4 regions of the Streptomyces sp. P9(2023) genome follow, and region 1 is predicted to be linked to each of the others. Evidence: riboswitches for the same ligand, from Rfam matches in the RefSeq annotation. Region 1 holds a riboswitch; each other region holds the start of a gene.
What was found. A riboswitch is a leader RNA that binds a small molecule or an ion and turns the genes downstream of it on or off. The one in region 1 is predicted to bind cobalamin.
Positions count from the first base shown of each region.

Region 2: another riboswitch for cobalamin. It lies ahead of cobN (cobaltochelatase subunit CobN); the one in region 1 lies ahead of Q5762_RS33155 (prenyltransferase/squalene oxidase repeat-containing protein).
Region 3: another riboswitch for cobalamin. It lies ahead of metE (5-methyltetrahydropteroyltriglutamate--homocysteine S-methyltransferase); the one in region 1 lies ahead of Q5762_RS33155 (prenyltransferase/squalene oxidase repeat-containing protein).
Region 4: another riboswitch for cobalamin. It lies ahead of Q5762_RS30455 (ABC transporter substrate-binding protein); the one in region 1 lies ahead of Q5762_RS33155 (prenyltransferase/squalene oxidase repeat-containing protein).

Region 1 covers NZ_JAUPWM010000046.1:7,099-14,754, forward strand. The annotation lists gene Q5762_RS33140 (ATP-binding cassette domain-containing protein) at 1-1,686, opposite strand, end outside; gene Q5762_RS33145 (energy-coupling factor transporter transmembrane component T) at 1,683-2,804, opposite strand; gene Q5762_RS33150 (SCO2322 family protein) at 2,801-3,502, opposite strand; gene Q5762_RS33155 (prenyltransferase/squalene oxidase repeat-containing protein) at 3,499-4,758, opposite strand; cobalamin riboswitch at 4,836-5,009, opposite strand; gene Q5762_RS33160 (hypothetical protein) at 5,141-5,440, shown strand; gene Q5762_RS33165 (MBL fold metallo-hydrolase) at 5,699-6,739, opposite strand; gene Q5762_RS33170 (aldehyde dehydrogenase) at 6,871-7,656, shown strand, end outside.
Region 2 covers NZ_JAUPWM010000018.1:38,214-45,869, reverse strand. The annotation lists gene cobN (cobaltochelatase subunit CobN) at 1-2,015, opposite strand, end outside; cobalamin riboswitch at 2,052-2,191, opposite strand; gene Q5762_RS22390 (cobalamin biosynthesis protein CobG) at 2,235-3,497, shown strand; gene Q5762_RS22385 (precorrin-8X methylmutase) at 3,512-4,147, shown strand; gene Q5762_RS22380 (precorrin-2 C(20)-methyltransferase) at 4,144-5,649, shown strand; gene Q5762_RS22375 (SRPBCC family protein) at 5,670-6,101, opposite strand; partial or broken gene Q5762_RS22370 (hypothetical protein) at 6,277-6,435, opposite strand; gene Q5762_RS22365 (hypothetical protein) at 6,654-6,860, opposite strand; gene Q5762_RS22360 (cobalt-precorrin-6A reductase) at 7,032-7,656, opposite strand, start outside.
Region 3 covers NZ_JAUPWM010000010.1:127,668-135,323, reverse strand. The annotation lists gene Q5762_RS17035 (TrkA C-terminal domain-containing protein) at 191-676, shown strand; gene Q5762_RS17030 (cation:proton antiporter) at 682-1,965, shown strand; cobalamin riboswitch at 2,040-2,259, shown strand; gene metE (5-methyltetrahydropteroyltriglutamate--homocysteine S-methyltransferase) at 2,420-4,738, shown strand; gene Q5762_RS17020 (methylmalonyl-CoA mutase family protein) at 4,935-6,758, shown strand; gene scpA (methylmalonyl-CoA mutase) at 6,758-7,656, shown strand, end outside.
Region 4 covers NZ_JAUPWM010000036.1:51,106-58,761, forward strand. The annotation lists gene Q5762_RS30430 (TioE family transcriptional regulator) at 1-441, opposite strand, end outside; gene Q5762_RS30435 (erythromycin esterase family protein) at 511-1,728, shown strand; gene Q5762_RS30440 (aliphatic sulfonate ABC transporter substrate-binding protein) at 1,725-2,828, opposite strand; gene Q5762_RS30445 (putative leader peptide) at 2,929-3,030, opposite strand; gene Q5762_RS30450 (Rrf2 family transcriptional regulator) at 3,144-3,602, opposite strand; cobalamin riboswitch at 3,704-3,900, shown strand; gene Q5762_RS30455 (ABC transporter substrate-binding protein) at 3,913-4,998, shown strand; gene Q5762_RS30460 (iron chelate uptake ABC transporter family permease subunit) at 4,995-6,008, shown strand; gene Q5762_RS30465 (ABC transporter ATP-binding protein) at 6,005-6,787, shown strand; gene Q5762_RS30470 (NAD(P)/FAD-dependent oxidoreductase) at 7,036-7,656, shown strand, end outside.

The DNA of each region.
Region 1 (7,656 bases):
GGCGACGAGGCGGGCCTTGGCCGCGTAATCGAGGCCGCGGGTCGGCTCGTCGAGGAGGAGGAGCGGGGGGCGGCCGGTGAGGACGACCGCGAGCGCGAGGGCAAGCCGCTGGCCTTCGGAGAGGTCGCGGGGGTGGGTGTCGTCCGCCACGCCGGGCAGCAGCTCGGACACGAGGGCCCGGCAGGCGCCGGGGGTGGCGCCGGCGTCGGTGTCGGCGGCGGAGCACTCGGCGGCGACCGTGTCGGCGTACAGCAGGTCGCGGGGTTCCTGCGGTACGAGCCCGACGTGGCGGATCAGCTCGCGGGGGTCGGTGCGGTGGGGGGTGCGGCCGGCGACGAGGGCGGCGCCGGAGGTGGGCGCGACGATGCCGACGAGGGCGCTGAGCAGCGTGGACTTCCCGGCCCCGTTACGCCCCATGAGCGCGACGGTCTCGCCCGCCTCGACCTGGAGGTCCACGCGGCGGAGCGCCTCGACGCGGTCGCGGCGGACACCGAGGGCGCGGACGTCGACGAGGGGGGTGGTGGGGGCGGGGGCGGTCGCGCGGGGGCGCGTGCGCCGCCGGAACAGGCCGATTCCCCCACCCCACCCCTTCCCGAAACCCCGCCGGGGGCTGGTGGAGGGCTGATCCCCGGGGGCTACCGCCCCCGGCCCCGACTGTGCGGCAGCTTCGCGCCCGGGGGTGGCTGAGCCCGTGTCGGCGGGGTCGGCCGTTCGGGGAGAGGGCCGGCTTTTCAGCCCGTCCGGGGGTCCCCCCACGCCCCTGGGCGTAGGGGGAGTTTGAGGACCGGGGGTCTGGGGGCGGAGCCCCCAGTTACGGGAAGGGGCGGGGTGGGGGAGAAGCCCCGCAGGGCCCCCCACCGGCGCACCCGCCCCCGGCGCCCGCCCCGCCAACCGGGCGCGCAGGTCGGCGGACCGCCGGCGCGCGTCCCGGACAGTGAGCGGCAGCGGGCTCCAGCCCGCCAGCCGCCCCAGCGCCACCACCGGCGGGTGGACCGGCGAGACCGTCATGATCTCCGCCGGCGGGCCCATGACCCCGTCCGGCAGCAGTAGCACCTGGTCCGCGTACTGCACCACCCGCTCCAGCCGGTGCTCCGCCATCAGGACCGTCGTGCCCAGGTCGTGGACCAGCCGCTGCAACACCGCGAGGACGTCCTCCGCCGCCGCCGGGTCCAAGGCGGACGTCGGCTCGTCCAGGACCAGCACCTCCGGGTGCGGAGTCAGCACCGAGCCGATCGCCACCCGCTGCTGCTGCCCGCCCGAGAGCGTGGCGATCGGCCGGTCGCGCAGCTCGGCAAGCCCCAGCAGGTCCAGCGTCTCCTCCACCCGCCGCCGCATCACCGCCGGCGCGAGCCCCAGGGACTCCATCCCGTACGCCAGCTCGTCCTCGACCGTGTCCGTCACGAAGTGCGCCAGCGGGTCCTGGCCGACCGTGCCGACCACGTCCGCCAGCTCCCGCGGCTTGTGCGTCCGGGTGTCCCGGCCCGCGACCGTGACCCGCCCGGTCAGCGTGCCGCCCGTGAAGTGCGGGACCAGGCCCGACACCGCGCCGAGGAGCGTCGACTTGCCGACGCCCGACGGCCCGACCAGCAGGACCAGTTCGCCCTCGGGGATCGTCAGGTCGATGCCCTGAAGCGTGGGCGCCGCGCCGTCCCCGTACCGCACCGAGACGTTCTCGAACCGGATCACGACGACTCCTTCGATACGGATGCGGATACGGATGCGGATACGGGCACAGGCGCCACGAACGCGGGCACCAGGCCCACCAGCAACGACACGGCCGGCCACAGCGGAAGCTCCGGCGCCACGAGCGGTACGACACCCGGGTGCAGCGCCTCGTACGCGTACCCGTTCGCCCAGATCATCAGCGCCGCCACAGCCACCCCCGACCCGGCGACGAGCCAGGCCCGTACGCCCCACCGGTCCGGCCGGTACCGGGTCCGTACCGCCCGCCGACCGCCGAGGCGGAGCCCGGCCATGGCCGCGACAAGACCGGCGACGACCAGCGGAAGCCCGTACCCCGCACCCTCCGCCGCCAGCAGCCCGTACGAGCCCGCGCACACCCCGAGCAACCCGCCCAGCGTCAGCACGTTCGTCGTCCGGCGGACCGCCCGCGGCACCTGCGCCGTACGGCCGTACCCCCGCGCGTCCATCGACGCCGCCACCGCGATCGAGCGCTCCAACGCGCCCTCCAGGACCGGCAGCCCGATCTGGAGCACCGCCCGCACCCCGCCCGTCGGCCGCCCCCGCAGCCGTCGCGCGGTCCGCAGCCGGACCACGTCGGCCACCATGTTCGGCGCGAAGGTCATCGCCACGACGACGGCGACCCCCGCCTCGTACAGCGCGCCCGGCAGCGACTTGAGCAGCCGCGCCGGGTTCGCGAGCGCGTTCGCCGCGCCCACACAGATCAGCAGGGCCGCCAGCTTCGCGCCGTCGTACACCGCGAAGACGACCTGCTCCGCCGTCACCCGGCCGCCGATCCGCACGCCCTGCGCCCACTCCGGCATCGGCACCTCGGGCAGCGTGAACAGCTCGACGCTCCCCGGGATCGCCGAGCCGAGCACCACCGAGAACACCACCCGCAGGGCCACCACGAAGAGGCCCAGCTTCACGAACGCCCCGTACGAGCGCGCCCAGGGCGCGTCCGTGCGCCGGGCCGCGACGACATAGCCCGCGACGGCGACGACCTCGGCGAGGAGCAGCGGGTTGGTGGTACGGGAGGCGGCGACGGCCAGGCCGAGCGCCCAGAGCCACCAGGCGCCCGCGTGCAGCGCGTTGGAACGGCTCGCCTCGGGGGCACGGATCATGCGCGGCGGCGGGCCTTCCAGAGCGCGGCGCCACCGAGGACGAGCACGGCGGCGCCGCCCACGACGATCCCGACGGACGGCCCGCCGTCACCGTCACCGTCCACGGTCTTGGAGGCCGTCATGTTGGGATCCCCGGTGGGCAGGTGTTCCGTGGAGAGTGGGTTCGGCTCCGTCGCCGCCACCTGCTCCCCGCACCCCTTCGCCGGGTATCCGGCGATCCCGCACAGCAGCGCCGCGCTGTCGTACCGCAGCGGCTTCGCCACCGCGGCCAGCGCCTCCGCGCCCGTCGCGTCCGTACGGACCTGCGCGCAGCCCGTCCTGATCGCCGGCGTGGGCGGAGTCTCCCCCTCCGGGGCGTCCTGCGGGGTGCCGAAGTCCACGACGACCGCGACCCGCTTGGTGCTGGCCTTCGCCTCCGTACCGCCGCAGATCGCCGAGAAGTCGGGGGCCGCGGAGGGCCGGGAGGCGTCGCTCGTGTCCTCGCTGACCGCGAAGCGGAAGCCGACCGCGTCCCCGTCGGAGGGCCGGGCGATCGCCGGGCCCTGCGTCGCGTACGACCAGGTCGTCCCGCCGCCGTCGTTCTCCCAGTACGACCAGTACCGGTAGCCGGCGGCCTGCGCGGGAGCGGCGACGGCCAGCGTGAGGACCACACCGCCGACGACTCCGGCCGCCGATCCGAGCAGCCGGGGCGCCCTCACTTCCTGCGCCCGCTCAGCAGGAAGCCGATCCCGACGCCGACGACCATGCCGATGCCGATGATCCACCACAGGTCGAAGGAGCCGGAGTCGTCGTCGCTCGCCTGCGGCGCCGCGGACGGCACGGCCTTCGGCGCGGGGCCGGTGGCAGCCAGCTCCTGGAGGAGGTCGGTCGAGCCGAAGGCGCGCGGGTCGACGTGCATCGCCTTCGCGGCCAGGATCAGCTGCGCGTACGCGGCCGGGCCGCTCTCCTTCGCCCAGGCGACGGAGTTCTGCTGGAGCCACCTCAGCGCGCCGGCCGCCTCCTGCGTGGCACCGGCCGCGGCGAGCGCGACGACGGCGTCGGCGGTGTTGCCGTGGTCCGGGAGCTCGGTCGGGTCGGTGGCGCCGGGCATCGGCGGGGTGTTCAGGTGGCCGGTCTTCGCGAGCGCCGTGGCCAGGTAGGAGGCGCCGTTGAGCGCGGCCCGGTCCATCGTGCGCTTCGCCGAGTCCGTGCAGGTCGGGGTCTGCTGGGGGTTCACGCCACGCGCGGTGATGCCCTTGCCGAGCCCGGCGAGGGTGGCGGCGGCCGTCGCGTCGGCGTTCGCGAGCAGCTTGCCGTCCTTGTCGGGCTGGTACGCGAAGGCGCCCGGGCCGTCCTCGGCGGAGCAGGGCACGGCCAGGCCGAGCAGGGCGTCGTACGGGGTCTTCCCCTCGGCCGACCTGACCTCGCCGGGCTTCTGGCCGAGCGCGGTGAGCGCGCTGAGGACGATCGAGGTGGAGTTGGCGTCGCTGGGGCTGCCGGGGTTGTAGCCCCAGCCGCCGTCCTTGTTCTGCACGCTCTTCAGCCAGCTCGCACCGGCCTCGGCGGCCTTGGCGAGCGGCTCCGGGTCGGTGCTCGCGCGCTTGACGCCGGTGAGGGCCTGGACGGCGACGGCGGTGGCGTTGGTGTCCAGCATGGTCGCCTGGTCACAGGCCTTTGCCGGGTCCGGACGGAAGGAGGCGAAGGCGCCGGTGGCGCACTGCTGCTTCGTCAGCCAGGCCACGGCCTCGTCGGCCGGCTGCATGTTGCTGGTCGTCTGGGCGATGAAGGCGAGCGACTGGCGCCACACACCGTCGTACGTCGGGTCCTTCGTGCCGTAAAGACCGGCGGGGACCGCCGGTGGCGCCGGGGTCGTGGAGGTGGAGGGGGACGGCGCGGCGGACGCGACGGGGGCGAAGCCGGTGCAGAGCACCGCTGCGGCTGCGAACGCGGCGGCGCCGCGGCGGACGGTGGTCATGCGAGCTGTGGCCTCTCCTGCGGCCGGGCACCGGCACGCTTGAGGCACCAGGCTCGGCTCCGTATTCCTCGACGGTGCCGGCGGTCACGTCCCGGGCGGGGCAATCCGACTTCCGTCCTCGAAAGCTCGAAGGCTCGAAGCTCCAGGACTCGAAGCTCGAAGGACGGTCACGGTTGCGGGTCAGCGCCGGATTCGCACCGGCTTCCCCCCGTACGGGTGTGAGGACGACGCGCCCACTCTACCGGCCCGTACACGGCCCGGCCGGTGGGTACCGACCGGGTGCGAGGCGCCTCACACGCAGGCTGCCGGGGCCCGTGCCCGCTGTGCCACGCTGACCGCGGTTCGGGAGGACGGCGTCTCACGGGGGTGCGGAATGCGGCCGTTGACGGAGACCGATCCGCGTCGGGTGGGCGCGTACCGGTTGCTCTACCGCCTGGGGGAGGGCGGCATGGGCTGCGTCTACCTCGGCCGTTCGCCGGGCGGGCGGACGGTCGCGCTCAAGGCGGTGCACGGCGCGCTGGCCTCCGACCCCGGTTTCCGCAAGCGGTTCGCCCGCGAGGTCAGGGCCGCCCAGTCGTTGCGGGGGCCGGGACCGTACCCGTCCTGGATGCCGACCCGGAGGCGGCGGTGCCCTGGCTGGCCACGGCGTACGTTCCCGGGCCCGCGTTCTCGGAGGACGTGATCGCGTACGGGCCGCTGCCGGGGGACGCCCTGTGGCGGCTTCTCTCCGGGCTCGCCCACGCGCTCGACGGGGGGCACCGGGCGGGCCTGGTGCACCGGTGGCCCTGCCGACCGGAATCCTCGGAGCCTTGGCCTCCCCGGTCGTCCTGAGCGCGTCGCTGCTCCGGATCGTCAGGGCCTGAGCCGGCGCGCGCGGGGGCCGCAGGGCCTGCGCCGGCCCTCGGCCCGCGCGCCCTCACACCGCCACGCCCGCGCGCCCTCACACCGCCACGTACGTCACCGGGTCCGTGCCCGCCATCGCCTCCGCGCGGCCCAGCTTCACCAGCCGGCGCAGATGCGCCTCGGCCTCGCTGACGGCGATGGTCCGGGAGCCGTACGGAATCTGCTCCCACGGGCGGTTCCACTCCATCCGCTCGGCGAGCTGCCAGGGGGTGAGCGGGGTCGCGAGGAGGTCCAGGAGTCCGGTCAGCCGCTCCTCGTGGTGGTCGAGCAGTTCCCGTACCCGCCCGGCCGCGTCGGCGAAGGCGTACTGGTGGGCGGGGAGCACCTCGGCCACGCCGAGCCGCCCGATCCGCTCCAGCGAGTCCAGGTAGTCGCCGAGCGGGTCCGTCGCGGTGGCATCGTCGGGGTCCTCGTAGAGGCCGATGTGCGGGGAGATCCCGGGCAGCAGATGGTCACCGGAGAAGAGCCGGCCGTGCCCGGGCAGTTGGGCCGGGTGCTCCTCCTCCAGGTGCAGGCAGACGTGGCCCGGGGTGTGGCCGGGCGTCCAGATCGCGCGCAGCCGGCGGCCCGCGAGGTCGAGGAGTTCGCCGGGGACGATCTCGCGGTCGGGGAGGGCGGAGCGCAGCCCGGGCAGGGTGCTCGCGCGGCGGCCGGAGGCCCGGGTGGCGAGGAGCGGCGCGGTGTGCTCCTCGGGCGCGCCGACGGCGGCCAGCTTGCGGGCGAGGTAGTCCAGCCAGGTACCGGGCTCGGACTCGCGGGTGCGGCGGACGACGGCGGTGTCGGCGGCGTGCATCGCGATCCACGCCCCGGACGCCTCACGGACCTGCCCCGAGAGGCCGTGGTGGTCGGGGTGGTGGTGGGTGATGACGACCCCGTGCACTTCCCGTACGGAAGTACCCAACGCGTCGAGCCCGTCCGAAAGTTCCGTCCAGGACGCCGGATCGTCCCAGCCGGTGTCGATCAGTACGGGCCCCCGGTCGGTGTCGACGACATGGACCAGGGTGTGGCCGAGCGGGTTGTCCGGGATGGGGACCCGGATCGACCAGACGCCTCCGCCGTGCTCGGTCACCTGGCTCATGGGCCCTCATCTCTGCGCGACAGCACGGCGCTTGCTCGACCATTCCCAACTATAACTAGAACTGGTATCAGTTCTGGTACACAGTCTGATACCTAGTCAGAAACATTGCGGGTTCCGGGAGGCAGTCGGTCATGACCGAGCTTGTGGAGCACGGAAAGCTGTACATCGGCGGGGAGTTGACCGACCCGGCGGGCGGTGACGTCATCGAGGTGATCTCGCCGCACACCGAGGAGGTCATCGGCCGGGTGCCGCACGCCTCCCGGGCCGACGTCGACCGGGCCGTCGCCGCCGCCCGCGAGGCCTTCGACCGGGGGCCCTGGCCGCGGATGACCCTTGAGGAGCGGATCGAGGTCGTCGGCCGGATCAAGGACGCCATCGCCGTACGGCACGAGGAGATCGCCCGCTCGATCAGCTCCCAGAACGGCTCCCCGTACTCCTGGAGCATCCTCGCCCAGGCCCTCGGCGCCATGATGGTCTGGGACTCGGCGATCAACATCGCCCGGGCCTTCCCGTACGAGGAGCGGCGCACCGGGGCCCTCGGGCAGATCCTCGTACGGCGCGAGCCGGTCGGGGTCGTCGCGGCGGTGGTGCCGTGGAACGTCCCGCAGTTCACCGCCGCCGCCAAGCTCGGGCCCGCGCTGCTCGCGGGCTGCACGGTGGTCCTCAAGCCCTCGCCCGAGTCGCCCCTCGACTCGTACATCCTCGCCGACATCGCGACCGAGGCCGGGCTGCCCGAGGGGGTGCTCTCGATCCTCCCCGCCGACCGCGAGGTCAGCGAGTACCTGGTCGGCCACCCGGGCGTCGACAAGGTCTCCTTCACCGGATCGGTCGCGGCCGGCAAGCGCGTGATGGAGGTCGCCTCCCGCAACCTCACCCGCGTCACCCTCGAACTGGGCGGCAAGTCCGCCGCCGTCATC
Region 2 (7,656 bases), on a different contig from region 1:
CCGAGCACGTGCAGACCGTCCCTGATCTGCGCGTCCTTGACCTCGCACAGCCAGCCGTCGACGTGCAGCAGGAAGTCGTCGAAGCCGTCGTCCGCCGGGCGGTCCGCCATGCCCAGGTCGTGGTCGAGCTTCGCCGCCTGGATCAGCGTCCAGATCTGCGCGCGGATCGCGGGCAGCTTGGACGGGTCCATGGAGGAGATCTGCGCGTACTCGTCGAGCAGCTGCTCCAGGCGCGCGATGTCGCCGTAGGAGTCGGCGCGGGCCATCGGCGGCACCAGGTGGTCGACCAGGGTCGCGTGCACGCGCCGCTTGGCCTGGGTGCCCTCGCCCGGGTCGTTGACCAGGAACGGGTAGATCAGGGGGATGTCGCCGAGCGCCGCGTCCGGGCCGCACGCGGCCGACAGGCCCGCGTTCTTGCCCGGCAGCCACTCCAGGTTGCCGTGCTTGCCGAGGTGGACCATCGCGTCCGCCCCGAAACCGCCGTCCTCGGCGCGCGCCGCGATCCAGCGGTAGGCAGCCAAGTAGTGGTGGGACGGCGGGAGATCGGGGTCGTGGTAGATCGCGATCGGGTTCTCGCCGAAGCCGCGCGGCGGCTGGATGAGGATCAGCAGGTTCCCGCGCCGCAGGGCGGCGAGGACGATGTCACCCTCGGGGTTACGGGACCGGTCGAGGAACATCTCGCCGGGCGGCGGCCCCCAGTGCCGCTCGACGCCCTCGCGCAGCTCCTCCGGGAGGGTCGCGTACCAGCGCTTGTAGTCGGCGGCCGGGATGCGGACCGGGTTGCGGGCGAGCTGCTCCTCGGTCAGCCAGTCCTGGTCGTGGCCGCCGGCCTCGATCAGGGCGTAGATCAGCTCGTCGCCGTCACCGGAGACCAGGCCGGGGATCTCCTCCACGGGACCGAAGTCGTACCCCTCCTCGCGCAGCCGCCTGAGCAGGGCCACGGCGGAGGCGGGGGTGTCCAGGCCGACCGCGTTGCCGATCCGGGAGTGCTTGGTCGGGTACGCGGAGAGGACGAGCGCGAGCTTCTTCTCGGCGTTCGGGATGTGCCGCAGCCGGGCGTGGCGCACGGCGATCCCGGCGACACGGGCGGCTCGCTCGGTGTCGGCGACGTACGCCGGGAGGCCGTCCTCGTCGATCTCCTTGAAGGAGAACGGGACGGTGATCAGCCGGCCGTCGAACTCGGGCACGGCGACCTGGCTGGCGGCGTCCAGCGGGGAGAGCCCTTCGTCGTTCTCCTCCCAGGCCGCGCGCGATCCGGTGAGGCAGAGCGCCTGCAGGATCGGTACGTCGAGGGCGGCGAGCGCCCCCGCGTCCCAGGCCTCCTCGTCGCCGCCGGCCTGCGCCTCTGCCGGCTTGGTGCCACCGGCGGCGAGCACGGTGGTGACGATCGAGTCCGCGCGCCGGAGCGTTTCGAGCAGCTCGGGCTCGGGGGCGCGCAGGGAGGCGACGTACAGCGGCAGGGCCTGGGCACCCGCGTCCTCGATCGCCTCGCAGAGGGAGTCGACGAAGGCGGTGTTCCCGCTCATGTGGTGGGCGCGGTAGTAGAGCACGGCGACGGTCGGGCCGGTCTCCGTACGCGGGGCGCGCTCCAGGGGACCCCAGGTGGGCGCGGCGGCCGGGGCCTCGAAGCCGTGGCCGGTGAGCAGCACGGTGTCGGAGAGGAACCGGGCGAGCTGCTCCAGGTTGGCCGGGCCGCCGTGCGCGAGGTACGCGTGGGCCTCGGTGGCGACGCCGACGGGGACGGTGGACGCCTCCATGAGCTGGGCGTCCGGGGCCTGTTCGCCGCTGAGCACGACGAGCGGCTTTCCGGCGGTGCGCAGCGCGTCGAGCCCGTCCTCCCAGGCCCGCAGCCCGCCGAGGAGCCGTACGAGAACGAGGTCGGCGCCGTCGAGGAGCCCGCCGAGGTCGTCCAGGGCGAGCCGGGACGGGTTGGCGAACCGGTACTCGACCGGACCGCCGGCCGCACGGGCGCTGAGCAGGTCGGTGTCGGAGTGCGACAGCAACAGAATTCGCATGCGTGCGCAGGCCTTCCTCGGGGTTGTCCGCGCCCCGGGTGGTCGTGTGGACGGCAGGAGTTCCTGACTCACCCGACCCCTCACGGGGCCTGGCTCACAGTGGCGGGACCGCGCCGGATTCTCACCGGGCTTCCTCCCCGGGGTCCTGGGACCCCATGCCGGATTGCATAGTAGATCGTGCGCCTTCCGGGCCGGGTGGGGACCGCTGACGGCGTGGGTATGCTCGCGGCCATGCCGCCCACCCCACCCACAACGCCCAACCCGGGCGAACCGCCCGTACGGGACCGTGGTGACGCCTGCCCCGGGGCGCTTCGGCTGCATGCCGCCGATGACGGACGGCTGGCCCGACTGCGGCTGCCCGCAGGGTTGTTGACGGTACGTCAGGTCATGGTTCTGGCGGCGGCCGCCGAGGATCTCGGCGACGGGTCGGTCAGTGTCACCTCGCGGGGGAACGTGGAGCTGCGCGGGCTCGGTGAGGGGTGCGGGGCGGAGCTCGCGGAGGTGCTCGCGGACGCCGGACTGCTGCCCTCCGCGACCCACGAGCGGGTCCGGAACATCGTGGCCTCGCCGACGGCCGGGCTCGACGGACTCGGCCGTGCTGACGTGCAGTTGTGGGCCCGCGAGCTGGACTCGCTGCTGTGCGGGCGGGCGTGGACGGCGGCGCTTTCCGGGCGGTTCCTCTTCGTCCTCGACGACGGGCGCGGGGACGTGGCAGGGCTCGGCGGAGATGTGACGTTGATCGCAGGAGGGCCCGGGCCGCGTTCGGTACGGCTCCGGGTGGGCGGCCAGGACTTCCTGGTCGCCGACGCCGACGCCCCCGGCGCCGCGCTCGCCGCCGCCGGGGCCTTCCTGGACACCGCCCGTACCGCCGGGAACGGCGCCTGGCGGGTGCGGGAACTGCCCGAGGACCGCGTGCCGGACCTGGCCGGCGCCCTCGGCGGAGCCGGGATCGCGGCGGAGCCCGTACCGGCGCGGGAGATGTCCCAGGGCGCCCCGCCCCTGCCCGGGCCGCTCGGTGGGACCGCCCTGCACGTCCTCGCGCCGCTCGGGCGGTTCACGGCGGCCCAGCTTCGGGCCCTCGCGGAGAGCGGCGGCGACGTACGGCTCACCCCCTGGCGGGGTGCCGTCGTCACCGGCTTCCCCGACCGGGCCGCCGCCGCGCACCGCCTGCGCGCCCTCGACACGTACGGCCTGATCACCGACCCCCGCTCCCCCTGGGTCGGCGTCGGCGCCTGCACCGGGCGCCCCGGCTGCGCGAAGTCCCTCGCCGACGTCCGCGCCGATGCCGACCCGGGCCGCGGCGGCCTCCCCGTCCACTTCTCCGGGTGCGAGCGCCGGTGCGGCCACCCGCAGGCCCCCGCGTGGGTCGACGTCGTCGCCACCGGCGAGGGCACCTACCTCGTGGACGGCCGCCCCACCCCCCGTACAGACCTTCCCGACGCCGTCGCGGCGGCCCGCACCCCCTCAGCAACCACGAGATGAGCGAGAGCAACAGGATGTTCGACTACGAGAAGGACGGCGCGGCGATCTACCGCGAGTCCTTTGCCACGATCCGCGCCGAGGCCGATCTCGCGGGGCTGCCCGCGGACCTCGCCACGGTCGCGGTCCGCATGATCCACGCCTGCGGCATGACCGACCTCGTCCGCGACCTCGCCTACTCCCCGGACGTCGTCTCCCGCGCCCGCGCCGCCCTGCGCGCCGGCGCGCCGATCCTGTGCGACGCGCAGATGGTCGCCAGCGGTGTCACACGTAAGCGGCTGCCCGCCGACAACGACGTGGTCTGCACGCTCTCCGACCCGTCCGTGCCGGCGCTCGCCGCCGAGCTCGGCACCACCCGCAGCGCCGCCGCCCTCGAACTCTGGCGCGACCGCCTCGAAGGCTCCGTCGTCGCCATCGGCAACGCGCCGACCGCGCTCTTCCACCTCCTGGAGATGATCGCCAAGGGCGCGCCCCGCCCGGCGGCCGTCCTCGGCATCCCGGTCGGCTTCGTCGGCGCCGCCGAGTCCAAGGACGCCCTGGCGGCCCAGGAACTCGGCCTCGACTACCTCGTCGTACGCGGCCGGCGCGGCGGCAGCGCGATGACCGCCGCCGCCGTCAACGCCCTCGCCCACGAAGCGGAGATCCAGGCATGAGCGGGACCACGACCGGAAAGCTGTACGGGGTCGGCCTCGGGCCCGGCGACCCGGAGCTGATGACGCTCGCCGCGGTGAAGGCGATCGAGGCCGCCGACGTCGTCGCGTACCACTCCGCCCGGCACGGCCGTTCCATCGCGCGCGCCATAGCCGCCGCGCACCTGCGCGAGGACCACATCGAGGAGCGGCTGATGTACCCGCTCACGGTGGAGACCACGGACCACCCGGGCGGCTACCGGGGCGCGCTCGACGACTTCTACGAGGAGGCCGCCGCCCGCCTCGCCGCGCACCTGGACGCCGGCCGCACGGTGGCCGTGCTCGCCGAGGGCGACCCGCTCTTCTACGGCTCGTACCAGCACATGCACAAGCGGCTCGCGCACCGCTACGACACCACCGTCATCCCCGGCGTCACCTCGGTCAGCGCCGCCGCCGCCCGGCTCGGGGAGCCGCTGTGCGAGGCGGAGGAGGTCCTGACGATCGTCCCCGGCACCCTGCCCGAGGACGAGCTGACGGCCCGTCTCGCGGGCACGGACTCGGCGGTGGTGATGAAGCTGGGCCGGACGTTCCCGACCGTGCGGCGCGCGCTCGAACGGGCGGGCCGGCTCGAGGACGCGCGGTATGTGGAGCGGGCGTTCATGGCGGGGGAGCGGACCGGGACCCTGGCGGACGTCGACCCGGAGACGGTCCCGTACTTCTCCGTCGCCGTGCTGCCCTCCCGTATCGACTCCGTGGCGCCGGAGTCCCGCGAGCGGGGCGAGGTCGTCGTCGTCGGCACCGGCCCGGCGGGCGCGCCCTGGCTGACGCCCGAGTCGCGCGGCGCGCTGGTCAACGCCGACGACCTGGTCGGCTACACCACGTACCTCGACCGGGTCCCGGCGCTCCGCCCCGACCAGCGGCGGCACGGCTCGGACAACAAGGTCGAGTCCGAGCGCGCCGAGTTCGCGCTCGACCTGGCACGGCGCGGGCGGCGGGTCGCGGTCGTCTCGGGCGGCGACCCGGGCGTCTTCGCGATGGCGACGGCGGTCCTGGAGGTGGCGTCGGAGGAGCGGTACGCGGACGTTCCCGTACGGGTCCTCCCGGGGGTGACGGCCGCGAACGCGGCGGCGGCCGCGGCGGGCGCCCCGCTCGGCCACGACTACGCCACGATCTCCCTCTCCGACCGCCTCAAGCCCTGGGAGGTCATCGCGGAACGGCTGCGCGCGGCGGCGGAGGCGGACCTGGTCCTGGCCCTCTACAACCCGGGCTCCACGTCCCGTACGCACCAGGTGGCGGCGGCCCGCGAGCTGCTGCTCGACGTCCGCTCGCCCGAGACGCCGGTGGTCGTGGCGCGGGACGTCGGCGGCCCGGAGCAGTCGGTGCGCGTGGTGACCCTGAAGACCCTGGAGCCGAGCGAGGTCGACATGCGCACGCTGCTGCTGATCGGGTCCTCCCAGACCCGGGCGGTCGAGCGCGGCGACGGCCGCACGATCACGTGGACGCCGCGGCGGTACCCGGAGGCGTAGCCCCTAGGTCACCGCCCAGGTCACCGTTTCTCTTCCACCAGCTGCTTGAAGTGCTCCAGGTCGGTCCGTACGAGCCGCTCCATCGCCTGCACCTGGGCGAAGCCCTTCGGCCCGCCGAAGGTGTCCTTGACGGTGCCCGGGTCGTACTCGACCCGCGCCTGGACCCGGGTGTGCTCCTGGTCGATGGGCAGCAGAGAGAAGGATCCCGACATATCAGGACCGCTCGTGGTCTTCCACCGCATCAGGTGTTCCTGGTCGCGGTCGGTGATCTCGGCCTGGATCTCCTTCGTCCGGCCGCCCATGTCCGTGCTCAGGCGCGCCCGGGTCTCGCCCTCCGGGCGGGCCTCGCGGACTCCTTCGAGGAACCGCGGATACGCCTCCACGCGGTGGAGGCCGTCCCATGCTGTCTGGATCGGCGCGTCGACATCGATCTGTTCTACGAGCCTGCTCATCACGCACCTCGCTGTCCGTGTGCTCGCGCTCGACTCGTGCTTCAGCCCGCCGGGGGCCTCACGCAGCCTGGGCTGGATGGGGCCCTCACCCACCATCGTAGGTTCCGCGCCACCACTTCTCCTGCTGCCGAAGGACGGCGAAGGGTCGTCCTCCCGCGGCCGACGCGCCACCGGGTCAGCGACGGAGGGCGGTCTTCCCGTCTCCGCAGAACGTGACCTCGGTCCGGCCGACGGCGTTCTCGCCGCGCGTCTCGAAGCTGAACGTGTCGCCGTCGTAGTGGGTCAGCGGGTACGTCCGGGGCCCGGGACCGATCCGGGGGCCGAGGCCGCCGTCGACTTCGGCGACCGTCGCCCGGCCGTAGTAGTCGCTGCGGTACGTGCCGGTGTAGGCGTCGGCGTCCTACGCGGGTGCCGCGTCGGCCGGCCGGCGCGAGTAGTCCGTCTCCGACCGGTCCGCGTCCACCTGCTGCTGGTAGAGGCCGTCGACCAACGGGATCCAGTCGCGGCTGGATCCCGTTCTGGGCGATGTCGAAGAAGTCGAGGGCGACGGGGTCAGCCACGCCCGCCGGGGCGCCGTTGGTGAGGACGACGATGCCGAGCCTTGAGCCGGAAGCCGGGGAGGTTCGGGGCGATGGGCTTCCCCCAGCCCTCGACGCCGACGGCCTGGGCGACGACCGTCGACGCGTCCGGCTTCGAGAGGGACGCCGGCTGGAAGACGGTGTCGCCGTCGACCTTCGCCTCCTCGCCGGCCTTCCGCACGCCGAACCCTGGAGGTGGACCACCACGTCGTCGTGGACGACGGCGACCGCGACGCCCGGAACTCCGGTACGTTCCATGGCCTGGAGCGGTCGCGCCCAACAGGGCCGTCAGCCCGGCCCTAGCCGGCCATCGGACGGTACCCACGCTTCCATTCAACGCCCGGGAGCGTCCTTATGTCGTGCGCAACTGGCGCGGTGCGGTGGTCACCCAGGCCGCCGCCTCCTCGACGGTCGTCGCCACCGGGACGCCCTCCGGGACGGGCGGACGGCGGACGATCACGACCGGGATGTTCGCCTCCCGGGCGGCCGCGAGTTTGGGGGCGGTCGCGGCCGCCCCGCTGTCCTTGGTGACGAGGACGTCGATGCGGTGGCGGGCGATCAGTTCCCGCTCGCCGGCCAGGGCGAACGGCCCCCGGTCCAGGAGGACTTCGGTGCGGGCGGGCATGGGTCCGTCCGGGGCGTCGACCGACCGTACGAGGAACCACTGCGGGCAGTCCGCGAAGGCCGCGAGGCCCATCCGCCCGGTCGTCAGGAACACCCGGTCTCCCAGCCCGTCCAGGGCCCGTGCCGCCTCCGTCAGAGAGGCGACCTGGTGCCAGTCCTCCCCCGCCGCCGGGACCCAGCCGGGGCGCCGCAGGGCCAGCAGGGGAACATGGGCGGTGGCGGCCGCCCGGGCCGCGTTGAAGCTGATGGTCTCCGCGAAGGGATGGGTGGCGTCGATGACCGCGTCCACGGCGTGCGCGCGCACCCACTCGACCAGCCCCTCGACGCCACCGAAGCCGCCGATCCGGACCTCC
Region 3 (7,656 bases), on a different contig from region 1:
CTGGACCCGGCTCCACGGGTGCTCTCGCTCGAACTCGCGGGCCACTTCACGGGGATGGAGAGAGTCGTCGCGGAGGCCCTGTTCGAGCACGAGATCGCGACCCTCGCGCCGTAGAGCGCTCGATAGGGTGATGTTCGGGGGTCCGTTTTCGCACCTCAGTCCGGCGCCAGCACGTCCATGGGGGTTTCCCGTGCCCGTTCCACGCATGAGCAACACACCGCTCCCCGGCATCGGGGTCCGCTACGACCTGACCACCCGCGAGCACCGCCGTCTCTCGGTGATAGCCCACCGGGACGGCAGCCGGACCCTCAACGCATACCGGCGCGACGACCCGGACGAATGCGCGCTTTCGGCGAAGCTGACCGCGAAGGAGGCGGAGGCGCTGATCGACGCGCTCATGCCCTCGCACCACAGCCCCAATCTGCTCTCCACCACGGACCTGGGGCTGGTCGCCGAGCGGATCGAGCTGTCGGCGCACTCGCAGTGGAACGGGCGGGTGCTGGGCGAGACCCGGATGCGCACGGAGACGGGCGCCTCCATCGTCGCCGTACTGCGGCGGGCCGACGCGATACCGTCGCCCGCCCCGGACTTCCGGCTGGCCGGCGGCGACACCCTCATCGTGATCGGCACCCGCGAGGGCGTCGAGGCGGCCGCCGCGATCCTCGGCCGGGAGTGAAGGTCATGCACTCCTCCGCCGTCTTCCTGATCGAGTTCGGCGCGATCATCCTCGCCCTGGGCCTGCTCGGCCGGCTCGCCGGACGCTTCCAGTTCTCCCCGATACCCCTCTATCTGCTCGCCGGTCTCGCGTTCGGCGAGGGCGGCCTGCTCCCGCTGGGCACCAGCGAGGAGTTCGTCGCGATCGGCGCCGAGATCGGCGTCATCCTGCTGCTGTTGATGCTCGGACTCGAGTACACCGCCAGTGACCTGGTGACCAACCTCAAGACCCAATACCCGGCGGGACTCGTCGACTTCACCCTCAACGCACTGCCCGGTGCGGGAATGGCGCTGCTCCTCGGCTGGGGTCCGGTCGCCGCCGTCGTCCTGGCCGGCGTCACCTGGATATCCTCCTCCGGCGTCATCGCCAAGGTGATGGGCGACCTCGGCCGCCTCGGCAACCGCGAGACCCCGGCCATCCTGAGCATCCTGGTCCTGGAAGACCTCGCCATGGCGGTCTACCTGCCGATCGTCACCGCCCTGCTCGCCGGGGTGAGTCTGGCCGCCGGCAGCCTCACCCTCGCCATCGCGCTCGGTGTGGCGGGCACGGTCCTCTTCGTCGCCGTCCGCTACGGACGGGTCATCTCGCGCTTCGTCTCCAGCGACGACCCGGAGAAACTCCTCCTCGTCGTGCTCGGCCTGACCCTGCTGGTCGCCGGCATCGCCCAGCAGCTCCAGGTCTCCGCCGCCGTCGGCGCCTTCCTCGTCGGCATCGCCCTCTCGGGCGAGGTCGCGGAAGGCGCGCACAATCTGCTCAGCCCGCTGCGGGACCTGTTCGCCGCGGTGTTCTTCGTCTTCTTCGGGCTGCACACCGACCCGGCGAGCATCCCGCCGGTGATCCTGCCCGCGCTCGCCCTCGCCGTCGTCACGGCTGCGACGAAGATCGCCACGGGCTACTGGGCCGCCCGCCGGGCCGGGATCTCGGTCAAGGGCCGCTGGCGGGCCGGCGGCACCCTGGTCGCCCGGGGCGAGTTCTCCATCGTCATCGCGGGTCTCGCCGTCACCGCCGGTGTCGAACCGGCCCTCGGTCCGCTCGCGACGGCCTACGTCCTCGTGCTCGTCGTCCTCGGCCCGCTCACCGCCCGCTACACCGAACCGATCGCCACCGCTCTGACCGGCCGCCTCCGCAAAGCGCCCGCTTCCACTGCCGCCCCCACTCCCACCCCCACTCCCGCCCCGGCGACACCGGTCGAGGCACCGCCGGAGGAGACCTTGGAACCCGTGGACGACGGCACAGCCGGGCGGACGTGAGCTGATCGACAGGGGTGTCTCAAGTCACCATCCGTACGGTGGAATTCCCCTGTCACCGCTCTGAGCTGCCCCTTAGGGTGGTCGGTGCAGCTGGTTCGCCCCCGTCAGCCGGACGGGACGCGTCGTAAGAGGGAACCCGGTGGGAATCCGGGACTGCCCCGCAGCGGTGAGCGTGAACGACCGCCGTCATACGCACTGGACCCGTACGGGTCTGGGAAGCGACGGCCAGTAGGTGTCCTCCCCGAGAGGACGTGCCCGCGAGTCCGAAGACCTGCCATCTGCCCGCGTACGGACCATTCGTACGCGGACATTCCGGTGACCTCGAGGGCGGGTCGGCGACCATACCGAACGGCGGCCGCACCTCCCGTGCGCCCGTACCGTCCGGTTCGTCACCCCTTCGCGCCCTCGTCCCGTCGCCGGGATCCAGGGATTCATCTCGCGAAGGAGATTCTCCGTGACCACCAAGCCCGCAGCCGCGGCAGCACGCGCCACCGTGTACGGCTACCCCCGGCAGGGACAGCACCGGGAGCTGAAGAAGGCGATCGAGGGGTACTGGAAGGGCCGCGTCACCGCCGACGCCCTCCGGGCCACCACCGCCGAACTGCGCCGCACCCACTGGCTTCGACTCGCCGAGGCCGGCATCCACGAGGTGCCGACCGGCGACTTCTCGCTCTACGACCACGTCCTCGACACCACCGTCATGGTCGGCGCGATCCCCGAGCGGCACCGGGACGCCGTCGCCGCCGGGCCGCTCGACGGCCTCTTCGCCATGGCGCGCGGCACGCAGGACGTCGCGCCGCTGGAGATGACCAAGTGGTTCGACACCAACTACCACTACCTGGTCCCGGAGTTGGGACCTGACACGGTCTTCACCGCCGACTCCGGGAAGCAGGTCGGAGAGCTGGCGGAGGCCCTCTCCCTCGGCCTGACGGCCCGCCCGGTCCTCGTCGGCCCCGTCACCTACCTGCTGCTCGCCAAGCCCGCGCCCGGGGTGGCCGCCGACTTCGACCCGCTGACGCTGCTCGACCGGCTGCTGCCGGTGTACGCCGAGGTCCTCGCCGACCTGAGGGCCGCCGGCGCCACGTGGGTCCAGCTGGACGAACCGGCCCTGGTGCAGGACCGCACCCCGGCCGAGCTGAACGCCGCCGCCCGCGCCTACCGCGACCTCGGCGGCCTGGCGGACCGGCCGAAGCTGCTGGTCGCCTCGTACTTCGACCGGCTGGGCGAGGCCCTGCCGGTGCTGGCCAAGGCGCCGGTCGAGGGCCTCGCACTCGACTTCACCGGCTCCGCCGCCGCCAACCTCGACGGCCTCGCCGCCGTCGGCGGGCTGCCCGGCAAGCGGCTGGTCGCCGGGGTGGTCGACGGCCGCAACATCTGGGTCAACGATCTGACGAAGTCCCTCACGACCCTCGGCACCCTGCTCGGTCTCGCCGACCGGGTCGACGTGTCGGCGTCCTGCTCCCTGCTGCACGTTCCCCTCGACGCCACCGCCGAACGGGACATCGACCCGCAGATCCTGCGCTGGCTCGCCTTCGCCCGGCAGAAGACCGCCGAGATCGTCACCCTCGCCAAGGGCCTGGCCCACGGCACCTCCGCGATCACCGCCGAGCTGGCCGCCAACCGGGCCGACCTCGCCTCCCGCGCGGAGTCGCCGCTCACCCGCGATCCGGCCGTGCGCGCCCGTACCGGCGCCGTCTCCGCCGCCGACGCCCGCCGCTCCCAGCCGTACGCCGAGCGGGCGGTGGCCCAGCACGCCCACCTCGGCCTGCCCCTGCTGCCGACGACCACCATCGGGTCGTTCCCGCAGACCACCGAACTGCGCACCGCCCGCGCCGACCTGCGCGCGAGCCGGATCGACACGGCCGGGTACGAGGAGCGGGTCAAGGCCGAGATCCAGGAGGTGATCGCCTTCCAGGAGAAGACCGGCCTGGACGTCCTGGTGCACGGCGAGCCCGAACGCAACGACATGGTGCAGTACTTCGCCGAGCAGCTGACCGGCTACCTCGCCACCCAGCACGGCTGGGTCCAGTCCTACGGCACCCGGTACGTCCGCCCGCCGATCCTGGCCGGTGACATCTCCCGCCCCACGCCGATGACGGTGCGCTGGACGACGTACGCGCAGTCCCTCACCCACCGCCCGGTCAAGGGCATGCTCACGGGCCCGGTCACCATGCTCGCCTGGTCCTTCGTCCGGGACGACCAGCCGCTCGGCGAGACCGCCCGGCAGGTCGCGCTCGCCCTGCGCGACGAGGTGGACGACCTGGAGGCGGCGGGCACGTCGGTCATCCAGGTCGACGAGCCCGCGCTGCGGGAGACCCTTCCGCTCCGCCGGGCTGACCACCCGGAGTACCTGGCGTGGGCGACGGAGGCGTTCCGGCTCAGCACCGGCGGGGTCCGGCCGGACACCCAGATCCACACGCACATGTGCTACGCGGAGTTCGGTGACATCGTCCGGGCCATCGACGACCTCGACGCGGACGTGATCAGCCTGGAGGCCGCCCGCTCGCACATGCAGGTCGCCCGCGAGCTGGCCGCGCACGGCTACCCGCGCGAGGCCGGCCCCGGGGTGTACGACATCCACTCCCCGCGCGTCCCGAGCGCCGAGGAGGCGGCCGAGCTGCTCCGTACAGGACTGAAGGCCATCCCCGCCGAGCGGCTCTGGGTCAACCCCGACTGCGGTCTGAAGACCCGGGGCTGGCCGGAGACCCGCGCCTCGCTGGAGAACCTGGTCGCGGCGGCCCGCACGGTACGGAGCGAGCTGCCGGCGTCCTGACGCCTCGGGCGAGCCACTCAGGGGTCGGGGCGCGTACGGGTGCCCCGGCCCTCCGGGTCTGTCCGATTCATGCGCGCACCCCGGCGGCTCCCTTCCTAGTCCGGATTCCGCCGGGGCTTCAAGACCTTCCCGGAGAGGGCAAGGTCACAGCCGTGCGCACTGCTGTCATTTGAGCGAGCTGACCTAACATCCGAGCATGACAGTCCTTCCCGACGACGGGCTCGCCCTCGCCGCCGAATTCCCCGACACCTCCCGTGAACAGTGGCAGCACCTGGTGGCCGGTGTGCTGCGCAAGTCGGGGAAGGACGTCGAGGGTCCGGCAGCCGAGGACGCCCTGTCCACCGCCCTTGAGGACGGGCTCCGCGTCCATCCCCTCTATGCGGCCGACGACACCGCCCCGGAGCCCGGCCTTCCCGGCTTCGCCCCCTTCGTACGGTCCGGCCGGGCCGAGGGGAACACCCTCGGCGGCTGGGACGTACGCCAGCGGCACACCACCGACGTCGCCGGGACGGTCCTCGCCGACCTGGAGAACGGCGTCACCTCCCTCTGGCTGGTCGTCGGCGAGGGCGGCATCCCGGTCGCGCGGCTCGGCCAGGTCCTCGACGGGGTCTACCTCGACCTCGCGCCCGTCGTCCTCGACGCGGGGCAGGACGTCGAGGGGGCGGCGCGGGAGCTGCTGCGGCTGTACGAGGAGCGGGGCGTCGCCCCGGAGGCGGCGCGCGGCAACCTCGGCGCCGATCCCCTCGGTTTCGAGGCCCGTACCGGCCGGTCGTACGACTTCTCCCCCGTCGCCGGGCTCGCGCGCCGCTGCGTCGAGGAGTACCCGGGGCTGCGGGCGCTGACCGTGGACACGCTGCCGTACCACGAGGCCGGCGGCTCGGCCGCGCAGGAGCTGGGCTGCTCGCTGGCGACCGGCGTCGGGTATCTCCGTAAGCTCACGGAGGCGGGTCTGAGCATCGAACAGGCCCTCGGGCAGCTGGAGTTCCGCTACGCGGCCACCGCCGACCAGTTCCTCACCATCGCCAAGCTCCGCGCCGCCCGCAGGCTCTGGGCCCGGGTGGCCGAGGTCAGCGGGGCGAGCGGCAGTACGAGTGGCGGCGCGGGCGCACAGCGCCAACACGCCGTCACCTCACCGGTGATGATGTCCCGCCGGGACCCCTGGGTGAACATGCTCCGCACGACCGTGGCCACCCTGGCCGCCGGGGTCGGCGGCGCCGACTCCGTCACCGTACTGCCGTTCGACCACGCGCTCGGCCTGCCGGACGCGTTCGCGCGGCGCATCGCCCGCAACACCTCGACGATCCTCATCGAGGAGTCGCACCTCGCCCGGGTGATCGACCCGGCGGGCGGCTCCTGGTACGTGGAGCGGCTGACGGACGAACTCGCCCACGCGGGCTGGGAGTTCTTCCGTACGATCGAGCGCGCCGGTGGACAGGAGGCCGCGCTGCGGTCCGGGATGATCGGCGATCGGCTCGCCGAGACCTGGGCGGCGCGCAGCGCCAAGCTCGCCAAGCGGCGCGAACCCGTCACCGGCGTCAGCGAGTTCCCGAACCTCGCCGAGAAACCCGTCGTCCGCGAGCCCGCGCCCGAGCCGCCGTCCGGCGGGCTTCCCCGGGTGCGTCGCGACGACGCGTTCGAGGAGCTGCGCGCCCGCTCCGACGCCCATCTCGCCGCGACCGGCGCCCGGCCGCGCATCTACCTGGCCACGCTCGGCCCCGCCGCCGCGCACACCGCGCGGGCCACCTTCGCCGCCAACCTCTTCCAGGCGGGCGGCATCGAGGCCGTCACGGAAGGCAGCTTCGAGGAGAGCGGGGCGAGCGAGGCGTGCCTCTGCTCCAGCGACGCGCTCTACGAGGAGCAGGCGGAGGACCGCGCGCGCGAGCTCGCCGCAGCGGGCGCGGGGCATGTGCTCCTCGCGGGCCGGCCCGGGCCGTACGCGGGTGTCGACACCTATGTCTTCGCGGGCTGCGACACGGTCGCCGTGCTCGCCGCCACCCTTGACCGGATGGGAGTGTCCTGATGTCCGTCCCCGACTTCTCCGGGATCGAGCTGGGTACCCCGGCCGCCGACGGAAGCGCCGACGAGTGGCGTACGGCGGTGAAGAAGGCCGCCGGCGGTGACGATCTGCTCTGGGAGACCCCGGAGGGCATCGCGGTCAAGCCGCTGTACACCGGGCAGGACCTGGAGGGCCTCGACTTCCTGGGGACGCACCCGGGCATGGCGCCGTACCTGCGCGGCCCGTACCCGACGATGTACGTCAACCAGCCCTGGACGATCCGTCAGTACGCGGGCTTCTCCACGGCCGAGGAGTCCAACGCGTTCTACCGGCGCAATCTGGCGGCCGGTCAGAAAGGCCTGTCCGTCGCCTTCGACCTGCCCACGCACCGGGGTTACGACAGCGACCACCCGCGCGTGACCGGTGACGTCGGCATGGCGGGCGTGGCGATCGACTCGATCTACGACATGCGCCAGCTCTTCGACGGCATCCCGCTGGACAAGATGACCGTGTCGATGACGATGAACGGCGCAGTGCTGCCGGTCCTCGCGCTGTACATCGTCGCGGCGGAGGAACAGGGCGTACCGCCCGAGAAGTTGGCCGGGACCATCCAGAACGACATCCTCAAGGAGTTCATGGTCCGCAACACCTACATCTATCCGCCGAAGCCGTCGATGCGGATCATCTCCGACATCTTCGCCTTCACCTCGCAGCGGATGCCGCGCTACAACTCGATCTCCATCTCGGGCTACCACATCCAGGAGGCGGGCGCGACAGCCGACCTGGAGCTGGCGTACACCCTCGCCGACGGCGTGGAGTACATCCGGGCCGGGCGCGAAGCGGGCCTGGACGTCGACGCGTTCGCGCCGCGACTCTCCTTCTTCTGGGCGATCGGCATGAACTTCTTCATGGAGATCGCCAA
Region 4 (7,656 bases), on a different contig from region 1:
GATGAACGTCTCGCCGGAAGGCCCGGAAGGCCCGGAAGGCCCGGAAGGCCCGGAAGGCCCGGAAGGCCCGGGCGGACCTGGCTCCGCGATGGGCTCCAGGTCCTTGAGCGCGCGCTCCACGGCGTGGAGGGTCCGCCGGTCGTCGAGGAGCTGGGCGTGGCTCTCGTCGATGAGCCGGAACGCCTCCTCGGCCGCGCCGCCGTTCACCGCCCGCATGATCGACGTCGCCGTCCGGTGGCCGTGGCCGGGCGCCAGGGCGAGAAAGGCGCGCAGGGCCGCCGCGTGGAGCGGCGTGTAGGCGCGGTAGCCGGAGGGCGTGCGGTCGGCGGCCGGGAGGATGCCGGCCTCCTCGTAGTTCCTGATCGCCTGCGTGGACAGACCGTGCCCGCGCGCCAGATCGACCGGCCTGAGTCGCCCGTCGGTTTGAAGGTTTCGTCCCATGCTCGTCCCATGCACCTGCGGATATCGCGCGAAAGTTTCAATCGCAGGTTCAACGATACCGTTGAAGGCATGGCTACCGACATCCAGGACACCGCCCATCCCGTCGACGCGGCCGCCGTCATGAGGCTGCTTCCGTCCCGGCCGAGGCTGCTCGCCCTGGGCGAGCCGACCCACGGCGAGGACGACCTGCTGCACCTGCGCAACGAGCTCTTCCGGCAGCTCGTCGAGCAGGAGGGCTACCGGACGATCGCGCTCGAGAGCGACTGCTTGCGGGGTCTGATCGTGGACGACCACGTCACCTCGGGCACGGGGACCCTCGACGAGGTCATGGAGCACGGATTCAGCCACGGCTGGGGCGCCTCCGCGGCCAACCGCGAGCTCGTGCGCTGGATGCGCGCCCACAACGTCCGCGCCGACGCCGACGGCCGGCCCGCGTCCGAGCGGCTCCGCTTCGCCGGCTTCGACGGCCCGCTGGAGATCACCGCCGCCGCGAGCCCCCGCCAGGCCCTCACCGCCCTCCACGGCTACCTCGCGGCCCAGGTGGACGCGGACCTGCTCCCCTGTACGGCGGAGACACTCGACCGCCTGCTCGGCGCCGACGACCGGTGGACCGAACCCGCCGCGATGATGGACCCGGCCCGGTCCGCGGGACAGTCGGCCGAGGCCGGTCAACTACGGCTGATCGCCGACGACTTGGGGGCGCTGCTCGACGAGCGGACGCCCCATCTCCGCACGGCGACCTCGCGGGAGGACTGGGACCGGGCGCGGCTGTCCGCGCGTACCGCGACCGGCCTGCTCCGCTACCACCACTGGATGGCCGACACCTCACCGGCCCGCATGCCCCGGCTGCTGGGCGTACGGGACCAGATGATGGCCGACAACCTCCTCGCCGTCGCCGCACGAGGCCCGGTGCTGGTGTACGCCCACAACTCCCATCTCCAGCGGGAGAAGAGCACGATGCGGATGTGGGAGGGGCCGGTGGAGTGGTGGAGCGCCGGTGCGTTGGTGAGCACCCGGCTCGGCGAGGAGTACGCCTTCGTGGCCACCGCCCTCGGCACGATCCGGCACCAGGGAGTGGACGCGCCGCCGGTGGACACCCTCGAAGGGCTCCTGTACGCGCTCCCGGGCGACCGCTGCGTCATCGACGCCCGGCGCCTCGCCACCGCCCTGGGCGATACGCGGCCGGCGCCCCGCGTCTCCCCCTGGTTCGGCTACGCCCCGCTCGACCCGGCCCACCTGGCGGACAGCGACGGCGTCGTCTTCGTCAAGGACGTCCGGAAGAGCTAGCCATCGACACCGAGGCCGGCGTCGCCGATCGCCGGCTTGCCCGCGGCCTTGAGGATCTTGTTGAGCGGCCCGAGGTCGTAGATGCCCTTCAGGTCGGGCTGCTTGAGGAGGCCTGCCTTGACGGCGTGGTCGGCCTGGGCCTGGAGGGTCGCGGCGAGCGGGTCGGCGGTGAACTGGATGGAGGGCCAGGCGCTGTCGATGACCTTGGGGCCCAGGGGCTTTCCGGTGAGTTCCTTCAGCTTGGCGTTGGCGGATGCCTTGGCCTTGTCGGGGTTGGCGTTGATCCACTCGTTGGTCTTCACCGAGCCGCGCAGTACGGCCTCGACGACGTCGGGGTGCTCGCCGAGGAACTTCTGCGACACGATGATGTTCGTGATCACGAACTTCTTGTCGGGCCACAGCGACGACTCGTCGAGAAGGACCTTCCCGCCCTCGCTCACCAGCTTGGAGGCGGTCGGTTCCGGTACCCAGGCGCCGTCGATGGAGCCGGACTTGTAGGCGTCGGGGGTGACCTTGTTGTCCGTGCGGAGGACGGAGACGTCGCCCTTGCCGCTCTGGGCGTCGACCTTCCAGCCCTGTTCGGAGATCCAGTTGAGGAAGGCGACGTCCTGGGTGTTGCCGAGCTGCGGGGTGGCGATCCGCTTGCCCTTGACGTCGTCCAGGGTCCGGATCTTCTCGGGGTTGACGACCAGCTTCACGCCGCCGGAGGCCGAACCGCCGATGATCCGGAGGTTCTTGCCCTTGGACTTGGTGTAGCCGTTGATCGCGGGGGAGGGGCCGATGAAGCCGATGTCGATGGAGTCCGCGTTCAGCGCCTCGATCTCGGAGGGGCCGGCGTTGAAGGTGGAGACCTTCAGCTGCGTCCCGCCCAACTCCTTCTGGATGATGCCCTCTTGGTCGCCGACGAGGGCGGTGGCGTGGGTCAGGTTCGGGAAGTAGCCGACGCGGACCGACTCCGTCGAGAGCTTCGCGCCCTCGGCGGCCACCTTCTTCTCGTCGGTCGCGGCATCGGAGCCGTAGCCGCACGAAGCGAGCAGCAGGGGGAGCGCCGCTACGGCGGCGACGGTACGCAGGGTGGTGAACGGTCTGGCGGCAGACACAGAGGTGTCCTCTCGGGTGCTGGGCGAGCAGGAAGGTGCGTACGTACGGACAGCGGGGCGGGCAAGCCGGGAAGGCGGCTGCGCGGGGCGGCGCTGAGCGTCAGGCGGCGCGACAGATGGCGCTGGAGTGACGGCCGAGGTCGATGTGGCGACGGGAGGTCAGCAGGGTCGACAGGCGGTCCACGCGGTCGAACGTTCGCATGGGCACTGCCGCCACCCTCCCGGGATCCCTAGTTCTCCTACCTGGCTGATAGGGATCGTGGCAGAACGAGACGGCCATCCCAAGAGGGTGTTCACATGCCGGACGGAACCGTCTCAGGGATTGGTCCAGGCCTCCGGGGCGCTGGCCAGCTCCGTCACCTCGGCAGGCAGTTGTGCCGTCGCCACGTCGGCGAGCGAGACGCCTTCGAGGATCTCGCGCACGTTGGACCGCAGCGCGACCCACAGCGGCAGGAGCGACTCGGCGGGACCTGTGTACGTGAGGTCCGGGGGCCGGACGCCGCGCACCGAGACGAGCGGTCCCTCCACGACGCGTATGACGTCCGCGATGCTGATGGCCTCGGCGGGCCGCGCCAGTCGGTAGCCGCCGTTGCCGCCCCGCCGGCTCACCACGAGACCGCCCCGGCGCATGTCGTTCAGGATGCCTTCGAGGAACTTGTGGGGGATGTCCTGCGCCTCGGAGATGGCCTCCGCCTTCAGTGGCTCGTCGTCCCGCGACGCGGCGAGCTGCAGCGCGGCACGTACCGCGTAGTCCGCCCTGGCTGAGATCCGCATGCCCGCAGTATCCCGCACGGCCTGCACCACGCGCCCGCACGGCCTGGGCCAACGCGCCCGTACGGCCCCGACCGCGCCCCGGTGGGCCCGATCGGACGCTGTGGTAGCTTGCCGTAGCCAGTCGAACTCACGTGCGTGACGTACGGAGTCAGGGAATCCGGTGCGAATCCGGAGCTGACGCGCAGCGGTGAGGGTGACGGGCGGGGCACGAAGCCACTGGACCGGGGAGCCGGTCCGGGAAGGCGCTCCGTCCGGGTGATCCCGAGTCCGAAGACCTGCTGGCGGTATCCGTACGACACGGGCCCCGCGCATGGGCCCTCGACGCCGAGGAAGAGCCGTGGCCTTCGCCTGCCCAGCCGCCCGCACCTTCACCCTGCTCCTCTCCGGAGCCCTGCTGCTGACCGGCTGCGGAGGTGGCGGCGGAGGCGCCGGCAGCGCCGGCGCGGGCAAGGGCGACTCCTCGGCCGCCACCGGCCCACGGTCGGTCGAGAACTGCGGCCGTACGGTCGAGATCGCGGGCGGCGGCCCCCGCCGGGCGGTCTCGCTCAACCAGGGCACGACCGAGATCATGCTCTCCCTGGGCCTCGCCGACCGGATGGTCGGCACCGCGACCTGGACCGACCCGGTGATGAAGGGCCTGGAGAAGGCCGCCGCCGACGTCCCGCGGCTCGCCGAGAACTACCCCTCCTTCGAGAAGGTCCTCGACACCGAACCCGACTTCGTGGCGGCCTCGTTCGCCTCCACTCTCGCCAAGGGTGGCGTGGCCACCCGCGAGCAGTTCGAGAAGCTCGGCGTCCCCACATACCTCTCCCCGTCCGACTGCCAGGGCAAGGACAACAGCGGCGGGGGCGACGGCAAGCGCACCGAGCCGCTGACCATGGAGGCCGTCTACGGCGAAGTCCGCGACCTGGCCCGGGTGTTCGGCGTCGAGGAGCGCGGTGAGGCGCTCGTCGCCGAGCTCAAGGGCCGCGTCGCGAAGGCCACCGAGGGGCTCGACGCGCAAGGCGTCAGCGTCCTCTACTGGTTCTCCGACTCCGAGTCCCCCTACATGGCGGGCTGTTGTGGCGCACCCGGGGTCATCACCCGGGAGACCGGGGTGAAGAACGTCTTCGACTCCACCACCGACGAATGGCCACAGATCGGCTGGGAGGCGGTCGCCGACCGTGACCCCGACATCCTGGTGATCGGTGACCTCACGCGTAAGGCGCAGTCCGGGGAGAGTGCGGCGAAGAAGATCGAGTTCCTGGAGTCCCACCCCGTGACGAAGACGATGGACGCCGTACGGAACAAGCGGTACGTCCTCCTCAGCGGCCAGGCCATGAACCCGACGATCCGTACCGTCGAGGGCATCGAGCAGCTCGCCGCCGGCCTGCGCCGCCACCACCCCACCCGATGACCCGTACCCTCGCGCACCTCGCGCTCGGGTGCGTCGCCCTGGTCCTCTCCCTCGCCGTCGCGGTCACCATCGGCCCCGCCGACATCGGCGTCGGCGACGTCCTGTCCGTCGTCGCCTCCCACCTCGGCGGGGAACCCTCGGGCCTCAGCCCGATCAGGGACGGCATCATCTGGAACCTGCGGCTCCCGCGCACTCTTCTCGCCGCCGTCTGCGGCGCCGGACTCGCGCTCTGCGGCGCCGTGATGCAGTCCCTCCTGCGTAACCCGCTCGCCGACCCCTTCGTCCTCGGTGTCTCCTCCGGGGCGTCGACCGGGGCCGTCGTGGTCGTCGTCCTCGGCGTCGGCGGGGGAGCCCTCTCCGTCTCGGCGGGCGCGTTCGCCGGCGCGCTCTGCTCCTTCGCCGCGATGCTCCTGCTGAGCCATGTCCTCGGCGGTACGACCGACCGGGTCGTCCTGTCCGGTGTCGCTGCCATGCAGCTGTTCTCCGCGCTGACCTCGTTCGTCGTCGTCACCTCCGCCGACGCCGAGACGACCCGCGGCGTCCTCTTCTGGCTCCTCGGCTCGCTCGGCGGCGCCGGCTGGACCGACGTATGGCTGTGCCTCGCCGTCCTGGTCCCGACGCTCGCCGTCTGCCTCGGGTACGCCCGTACGCTGGACGCCTTCGCCTTCGGCCAGGACGCGGCGGCCACCCTCGGTGTACGGGTCGCCCGGACCCGGCTCGTGCTGCTCTGCGCCACCGCCCTGCTCACCGCGGCCCTCGTCAGCTCGGCCGGCGCGATCGGTTTCGTCGGCCTCGTCCTGCCGCACGCCGCACGCGCCCTCGTCGGGCCGGGGCACGGCCGGCTGCTGCCCGTCACCGCGCTCGGCGGAGCCGTCTTCCTCGTCTGGGTCGACACCCTCGCCCGTACCGTCCTCGAACCGCAGGAAGTGCCGGTCGGGGTCGTCACCTCGCTCGTCGGCGTACCCGCCTTCGTCCTCGTCCTGTACCGGAGCCGGAGCGCCCGCCGATGACACTCAGCGCCGACCGCGTCACACGGACCGCCGCAGGACGGCTGATCCTCGACGGCGTCACCCTCACCGCCGAACCCGGCACCACGACCGGTCTCCTCGGCCCCAACGGCTCCGGGAAGTCGACCCTCCTGAGGCTGCTCTGCGGCGTCCTCGCCCCCGCTTCCGGCGTGGTCCGCCTCGACGGCGACCCGCTCCACGACCTGCGGCGGCGGGACGTCGCCCGGCGGGTCGCGGTCGTCGAGCAGCAGGCCGACACGCTCGTCGAGCTCGGTGTGGCCGACGTCGTACGTCTCGGCCGTATCCCGCACCGCCGCGCCTGGAGTCCGGCCTCCGCCGCGGACGAGGAGGCGGTACGGAACGCCCTGCACCGCACCGGCCTCACCGACCGCGCGGACCAGCCCTGGCACACCCTGTCCGGCGGCGAACGCCAACGGGCCCAGATCGCCCGCGCCCTCGCCCAGGAGCCGCGCGAACTCCTCCTGGACGAGCCCACCAACCACCTCGACATCCAGCATCAGTTGGAACTGCTCGACCTGGTGACGAGCCTGCGGATCACCACCGTCGTGGCGCTCCACGACCTGAACCTGGCCGCGATGTACTGCGACACGATCGTCATGCTCGCCGAGGGGCGGGTGGTCGCCGCCGGCGCCCCGCGCGAGGTCCTCACGGCACCCCTGATCGCCGAGGTCTACGGCGTCCGCGTGGAGATCAGCCACCCCACCGCCGACGCCCGCCCGCACCTCCGCGTCCTGGGCACGGTCGCCACCCGGCGCGCCTAGCGCCCGCCGGAGGATCCTGCGAATCGAGCCCGGACGGGCTCTCTCGCCCCTCGCGCCACCCTGACCAGCCCACTTCCAGGTGGCCGGGTGTGCCTGAGGGGCAGGTGTCCGGGAGGCCTGATCGCACACCATGCGGCTCATGGGCCGATTAGATTGGTCATGCGCCTGACAGCGGGGGCGTACGGCACGGCACGGCACCTTCACCACTCCCACGAACGGCACCGACATCCCGAGGGGGCGCTCAGCGCATGGCCACGCCTGAGAGTGCGGTACAGGACTACGACGTCGTCATCAGCGGAGCCGGCCTCGCCGGCAGCGCCGCGGCGATCCTGCTCGCTCGACGCGGTGCCCGCGTCGCCCTGCTGGAACGCCGCTCGGACCCCGAGGCGTACAAGGTGCTGTGCACCCACTCCCTCACGGCCTGCGCGTACCCGGTGCTGGACGAACTCGGCCTGATCCCCGCTCTCGAGAAGGCGGGAGCCGTCCGTAACGCGGCCCGCTGGCACACCCGCTGGGGCTGGATCGAGCCGAGGTCCGCACCGGCGGGCCCCGAGCTCCCGTACGGGTACAACATCCGGCGCAGCACCCTCGACCCGTTGATCAGGTCCCACGCGGCGCAGACCCCTGGCGTCGATCTGCTCCTCGGCCATCAGGTGACCGGACTGGTCCGGGACGCCGGGCGAACCGTCGGGGTGCGCGCGTCGTCCCCGCAGGGCGAGCGCGAGATCAGGGCCCGTCTGGTGGTCGGCGCCGACGGCAAGGACTCGGCCGTGGCGAAGCTCGCCGAGGTGCCGGCTCGACGGTACGAGAACGGCCGGTTCGGCTATCTCGCGCACTTCCGCGACCTTCCGCTGCCCGGCGGGGTCAGT